Regions from separate parts of the Mitsuaria sp. 7 genome, predicted to be linked through region 1. Evidence: predicted binding sites of a transcription regulator. Region 1 holds the regulator's gene; the other holds the start of a gene.
What was found. The regulator FliA, encoded in region 1, starts transcription of late flagellar genes. The targets are predictions, from matches to a motif close to CTAAAGTTTNNNNNNNNNNNGCCGNTA.
Positions count from the first base shown of each region.

Region 2: a site for FliA is predicted at 1,735-1,761, ahead of ABE85_RS19055 (YjfB family protein). Genes of this name have one in related genera too.

Region 1 covers NZ_CP011514.1:3,421,761-3,425,163, reverse strand. Annotated here, with positions in the region: gene flhF (flagellar biosynthesis protein FlhF) at 1-283, shown strand, start outside; gene ABE85_RS15025 (hypothetical protein) at 604-1,425, shown strand; gene ABE85_RS15020 (RNA polymerase sigma factor FliA) at 1,447-2,160, shown strand; gene ABE85_RS15015 (methyl-accepting chemotaxis protein) at 2,220-3,403, shown strand, end outside.
Region 2 covers NZ_CP011514.1:4,353,359-4,356,761, reverse strand. Annotated here, with positions in the region: gene ABE85_RS28805 (carbohydrate-binding protein) at 1-1,413, opposite strand, end outside; gene ABE85_RS19055 (YjfB family protein) at 1,770-1,985, shown strand; gene ABE85_RS19050 (DEAD/DEAH box helicase) at 1,989-3,233, opposite strand; gene dbpA (ATP-dependent RNA helicase DbpA) at 3,230-3,403, opposite strand, start outside.

The DNA of each region.
Region 1 (3,403 bases):
GGAAGCGCAAGGCGTCATCCTGTCCAAGCTGGACGAGGCGGTGAAGCTGGCCCCGGCGCTGGACACCGTGATCCGCCACAAGCTGCGCGTCCTGGGCGTCACCAACGGCCAGCGCGTGCCGGAAGACTGGCATCGCCTGTCGTCGCAGGCGCTGGTGCAGCGCGCGCTGCGCAGCCACGGCCAATCGGCCTGGCGCGTCGACGCCTCGGACGTCAACCTGATCTTCACCGCCGGCACGATGGCCGGCGCGGCGGGCGCATCCTCGCCGATGGGGATGAACTGACCAAGCGCTGACCGCTCGATCGGAGGGGGCATCCCGGGGACGGGAGTTGCCAAACCCGGTCACAAGTTCTAGAAAGGGGGAAGGGCTCGGGCTCTTCCCCCTTTTTCCGTTGCTGCGGGGGACGGCTCGACGTCGTTGTGTGAGAGGTCCACGAGGTGAGGGTGCCGGGAGAGAAAAGCGGGGTGTTTCCCCCTTTCAATTCCCGGTCAAGGAGTGGCCCCCGGGGCGAAACTTCCGGTAACGGCTCCAGCAATGGCCGGTTCCTTTCGAGAGGGACAAGGGCGCTGGGGCGGAACACGCAAGAGACACAGAGCAGCCCAATGCGCGACTTCAGCAATGCTCCCAAGGACCAGGCCGACGGCCTGCGCCGCCTGTTCGCCACGGCGCGCGTGCGCGTGGTGCCGGTGGTGAGCAACCCGCATGTCGTAGGAAGCGGCGCGCTGCTGGAAGGCATGTGCGCGGCCTTCGGCGAACTCGGGTTGCACACGCTGGTCGTGGACGCGGGCGAGCACGCCTCGGCGGCCTCGGAACTCGCGGCGGTGGACCTCGCGGCCTGCGTGGAACCGCTGTCGGCGAAGGTCTCCTTCCTCGCGGCGCGCGGACTGCCGATGCGCTACGTGAATGCCAACGGCTCGGCCGCCCAATTCCTGGAAGCAGTGACCGACGCGGCCCCGTTCGCCGACGTCGTCCTGCTGCACGCCAGCGCCGCGGAACTCAGCCGCGTGCTGGTCTCGCGCGAAGTGCGACCGGTGCTGCTGGCCGACACCGACGTGCAGAGCGTGACCTACGCCTACGCCGGCATGAAGTGGCTGACGCAGCGCGCGGGCCTGATGGTCTACAGCCTGCTGCTGGCCTGCAATCCGCAGCTGCGCCTGGCGGAGCGGATCGCGCAGCAGCTCTCGAGCTGCGGCGACGGCTTCCTCGGCGCGGTGCTGCGCGAGTGGGCCTGCATGGATCCCCGCCAGCCGGTGTCCGCGCCGCTGACGCACGAGCTGCGTCACATGGCGCGCGAACTGCTGCTGGCCTCGGTACCGGGGGCGGCGCTCGACAGCGCTGCTGATGCGATGCCGCTGCGTCCGCGGCCGATGTGGCAGCCCAAGGCTGGCCGCGCCCCGCAAGGCGTGACCCTCGCTGCGCATTGACGCCGGATTGGAGACGAGACGATGTACACCGCCAAGGGTCAACTCGACAACAACTCGCTGATCCGCCAGTACAGCCCGCTGGTGCGCCGACTGGCGCATCAGATGATCGCGAAACTGCCGGCCAACGTTGAACTGGACGACCTGATCCAGGTCGGCCTGATCGGCCTGACGGACGCGCTGTCGCGCTTCGACACGGCGCAGGGCGTGCAGTTCGAGACCTTCGCGACGCAGCGCATCCGCGGCGCGATGCTCGATGAACTGCGGGGCAGCGACTGGATGAGCCGCGGCAACCGCCGCCAGCAGCGCTCGATCGAGAGCGCGGTGCACAAGCTCGAACAGAAGCTCGGCCGTCCGCCGCAGGAGTCCGAGATCGCCGTCGAGATGGGCATCTCGCTGACCGAGTACCAGGAGATGCTGGGCAAGGTGCGCGGGACGCAGCTGGTCTATCTGGAGGACATCTCCGGAGGCGAGGACAACGACGACTATCTGGACCGGCACGTCGGGGACAACTCGGCGGATCCGATGGCGATGCTGGGCGACCACCGCATGCGCGAGGCGCTGGTGGAGGCGATCAAGAACCTGCCGGAGCGCGAGGCTTACGTCATGTCCATGTACTACGAACATGACATGAACCTGAAAGAGATCGCGGCGGTGCTCAAGGTGACCGAATCGCGGGTGTGCCAGCTGCACAGTCAAGCGATTGCCCGATTGCGCGTGAAGCTGCGCGACTGGTAAAACGAGCCGCATACGCGGCCGCAATCCTTGTGGTCCAAGAACCATGAGGGGAGCGTCCGATGTGGGACTCATTGCGCAGGCGCGCCGGGAAGGCGGCGCCTGACGCGTCGGTGGGGGGAGCCGAGGTTGGCTTTCGCGAGCCGACGCTGCAGGGCAACACCACCAAGGTCGTTCGAGAGCTGTCGAGCGGCGTATCCAAACTGGGCCGCGACGCGGCCGAAGTCCGCGGACTGCTGGAGGACACGCAGAAGGTCGTGACCTCGCAGGCGCAGGCGATGCAGGCGCTGGGCTCGGAGCTCGAGCAGGTCCGGCATGCGCAGGACGGCATCAACCAATCCACGAACCAGACCCGCGAAGCGGTCGAGCGCGCGCGCACGGCGCTGTCCGGCGTGGGCGACGAAGTGGGCGGGATCGTGTCGACCTTGCGGCAGGTGTCGGACGCGGCGTCCGAGATCACGAAGATCGCGTTGCAGACGCGGCTGGTGGCGTTCAACGCGTCGGTGGAGGCCAAGCGCGCCGGCGAGGCGGGCCGCGGTTTCGGCGTGGTGGCGGATGCGGTGAAGGACCTCGCGGCGCAGGTGGAGGCGTCGTCGAAGGCCATCATGGGCACGGTGGGGACGCTGGATTCGCGGATCGAGACCTTCAGCCGGGAGCTGAGGGCGGACGGCTCGGGAGGAGCCGGCCAGAGCAAGATCCTGCAGGCGTTCGCGGATGTGGAGGTCGACGTCGACCTCATCGCGAAGTCGGCGCAGGAGAGCCAGGCGACGACGCAGCAGTTGGCGGAGCGCTCGGGAGAGCTGGGGGTGGAGATCCAGCAGGCGATGCGCAAGCTGGAGTCGGCGTTCGCGTGCAGCGACCGGTTCCTGCGGCTGTCGGAGCAGATGATCGAGCAGATCGCGTCGAGCGGCGTCGAGGTCGAGGACTCGCCGTACATCCAGGCGGTGCAGGCGGCGGCGGCGGAGATCGCGGGGTTGCTCGAACGGGCGGTGAAGGAGAAGCGGATCGATGTGTCGTCGCTCTTCGACGAGCATTACCAGCCGATCGCGGGGACCGACCCGCAGCAGTTCACGACGAGATTCACGCAGATCGCGGATCAGCTGTTCCCGGAGGTCCAGGAGCGGGTGCTGAAGTTCTCGGACAAGGTGGTGTTCTGCATCGCGGTGGACCGAAACGGGTATGTGGCGGCGCATAACAAGCGCTATTGCCAACCCCAGCGCGCGGGCGACGTGGCTTGGAATACAGC
Region 2 (3,403 bases), 930 kb from region 1:
CGCCTGGCCGCTGTTGGCCGATGACGGGCCCGACGGCAAGCCGAACGCGACCTGGTCCGGACGCAGTCCGCGGAACACGAACGGCCCGGTGTTGTTGTTGGTCGTGAAGCCCTCGATCAGCATGCGGCTGGTGGCGACCAGCATGTCGACGCTGCCCTCGGCCAGGCCCTGCGTCGCGTACGGCGTGTAGACGGCGCCGTTGTTGTAGTACTGGACGTGGAGCACGTTCAGCTCGTCGCGCAGGCCGTCGATGATCGGCAGGTAGGCGCCCCAGATGCCGCTGTAGGCGACGAAGCCGCCCTGCACGTACGGATGCTCCGGCGCCATCGACAGATAGAAGCCGCTGCCGATGCGCTGCTTGAGCTGCTTCACGGCGGTGACCAGGTTGGTCTGCACCGGGGCGCCCGAGGTGACGCCGGCGCCGCTCTCCAGATCGATGTCGATGCCGTCGAAGCCGAAGCGCTTCATGATGGCCTCGACGCTGTTGACGAAGTTGGTCACCTGCGTCGCGTTGTTGAGCGTCACGGTGCCGTTCTGGCCGCCGAAGGACAGCACGACCTTCTTGCCCTTGGACCGCGCGGCCGCGACGTCCGCGATGAAGCGGGCCTCGCCGCCGGCGCTCGGGTCGAGGTTGAAGGCGATGCTGCCGTTGCCCGCGTCGTCCGCGAAGGCGACGACGATCACGTCGTAGTCGGCGGAGACCTCGCTGATCGGGAAGGTCGGGCCGGCCGGGTTGGTGAAGTTGTGCCAGTAGCCGATCAACTGGTGCTTGCCGGGCGCCGGCGCCGGGCCGGGCGACGGGGCGGGCGTGGGCGCGGGGCCCGGTGCGGGAGCCGGTCCGGGCGAAGGAGCGGGCGACGGCGTGGGCGCCGGCGACGGGGCGGGTGGCGTCGAGCCGCCATAGACCGTCCACGGCTTGCCGGAACCGACGGGGCCGCTTTGCGCGGCGGGGTTGTCACCTTGCGTCCACCAGTTGGCGCGGTAGATCACGCCCTGGTAGCTGACGATCGCACCGCCCGAGTAGGCGGTGGCTGCGTTCCATGCGCCTTGCGGGGCAGGGGCTGGCGCCGGCGCGGGTGTGGGCGCTGGTGCGGGACTCGGTGCCGGGCTCGGCGTGGGAGCCGGCGACGGGGCGGGCGAGGGCGCCGGGCCGCTCGCGGGACCGACCAGCGTCCACAGCGAGGCGTTGGTCGGGTTCCAGCCGGTGCTGGCGTAGTCGGTCTGGTTGACCGTGGCCCGGTAGAGCTGGCCGTTGTAGCTCACGACCGTGCCGGCCGTGTAGTAGACGTCGGGCTTCCAGGCTGCGGCGGTCTGCGCGACCGCCTGGAAGGTGAGGGCGGCGGCGCCGAGTGCGACGATCAGTCGCAGCGGGGCGGACGTGCCGGAGGAAGGGCGTCGGACGGAGACGGTCATGGCAGTGGATCCAAGGTTGAGACCGAAGCGGGTCCCGAACCCGCACCAAAGCCGCCGGAGACCCCGGAGCTCCGGGGTCAGCCGACGGATTGCGTCGACGGTGGATCTGCACTGGTATTTGAAAAATCCCGCTTTGATGCCACCGCTTGGATACCACTTTCCGAAATCCGAACGAACTGGCGCAGCGGGTAAACCCGGATCCTGGTGACAAGGCGTGTGGTCAGGCGCCTGGAAGCGGGGCCCTGGACGGGCCTCGTCACAAATCGGCGAGGCGGCGGACTTGCCTCACCCCATCAGCCCCGTGGTTTCACGAGATCCGTGCTCAACCTTGCGCGGGGATCGCCGATATTGAAGTCATGAACATCGCCAACTCCTCCAGCGTCGCCGCCGCCGTCAGCAGCGCCTCCAACAGCACGCCGGGCACGGTCGGCAATGCCGCCAGCATGCTGGTGCTGCGCAAGGCCATGGACGTGCAGGAATCCGGCGCGGCCGCGTTGCTCGCGTCCCTGCCGCAGGCGCCCGCCCTGGCCACCGAGGGCAGCCTCGGGCGCAACGTCAACACCTACGCCTGAGCGTCACTTTCCCGCTGCGGCAGCCGCGCGCAGCTTGTCCTTCTTGCTCGGGCGCCTGCCCTTGATGCCGCCGGTCGCGGCTTCAGGTGAAGCCACTTCGGTCGGCTCGAAGCCGGCGATCCTTTCGCGTTCGACGCGACGTCCCTGACGCTTCTCGATCAGGCGGAAGTGCGACTCCGTGGCCGCGCTGATGAAGCTCACCGCGAGGCCGCTCGCGCCGGCGCGCGCCGTGCGGCCGATGCGGTGCGTGTAGTCGTCCGCGGCGCGCGGCAGGTCGTAGTTCACCACCACCGGCAGCCGCGCGATGTCGATGCCGCGCGCTCCCAGGTCGGTCGCGACAAGCACCTGGATCCGTCCCGCCTTGAAGTCCGCCAGCGTGCGCGTGCGTGCGCCCTGGCTCTCATCGCCGTGGAAGGCCGCGGCTTCGAGGCCGCCGCGGCGCAGCTTGTCCGCGACGTGGTCGCAGGCGTAGCGCGTCGCGACGAAGACCAGCACGCGCGTCCACTGGCCCTGTTCGATCATGTGGCGCAGCAGCGGCGTCCGCTTCGCGACGTCGACCTCGACCGCGTGTTCCTCGATCTGGCCTTCCGTGGCGGGCTCGCCGGTGATCTCGATCCGCACCGGGTCGTTCAGCAACTGGTCCGCGAGGGCCTGCACCGCCGCCGGGAAGGTGGCGGAGAACAGCAGGTTCTGCCGACGCTTCGGCAGCAGCGCCAGCACCCGCGCCAGTTCGTCGGCGAAGCCGGCGTCGAGCAGGCGATCGGCCTCGTCCAGCACCAGGCACTCGACGTCGGAGAGCTTCAGCGCGTTCTTCTCGACGATGTCCAGCAGCCGGCCCGGCGTCGCGACGACGATGTCCGCGCCGCCGCGCAGCGCCATCATCTGCGGATTGATCGACACGCCGCCGTACAGCACCGAGACCTTCAAGGGCTCGTCGAGGAAACGTCCGACCTGGATCACCGTCTCGCCGACCTGCGCGGCGAGCTCGCGCGTGGGCACCAGCACCAGCGCCTGCGTGCGACGCAGCGCGGGCCGCACGCGGGCATCGATGCCATGCAGCATCGGGAAGACGAAGGCCGCCGTCTTGCCGGAGCCCGTCGCCGCGGAACCCAGCAGGTCGCGACCCGCGATGATGGGCGGCATCGCGGCCGCCTGGATCGGCGTGGGGATCTCGAAGCCGAGTTCATCGGCGGCGCGCACGAGGCGCGACGACAGGCCCAGCGCGGCGAAGCTGTCAGGCGCGCTCACAGCAGGCGCACCTTGACCGACTTGCCCTTGACCTTGCCGGCGTTGAGCTTGCGCAGCGCCTGGTCGGCGATGCCGCGCTCGACGGCGACGTAGGTCGAGAACTCGTTGACGTTGATCTTGCCGATCTGCGCGCTCTCGAAGCCGAGGTCCTTGGTCAGCGCGCCCAGCAC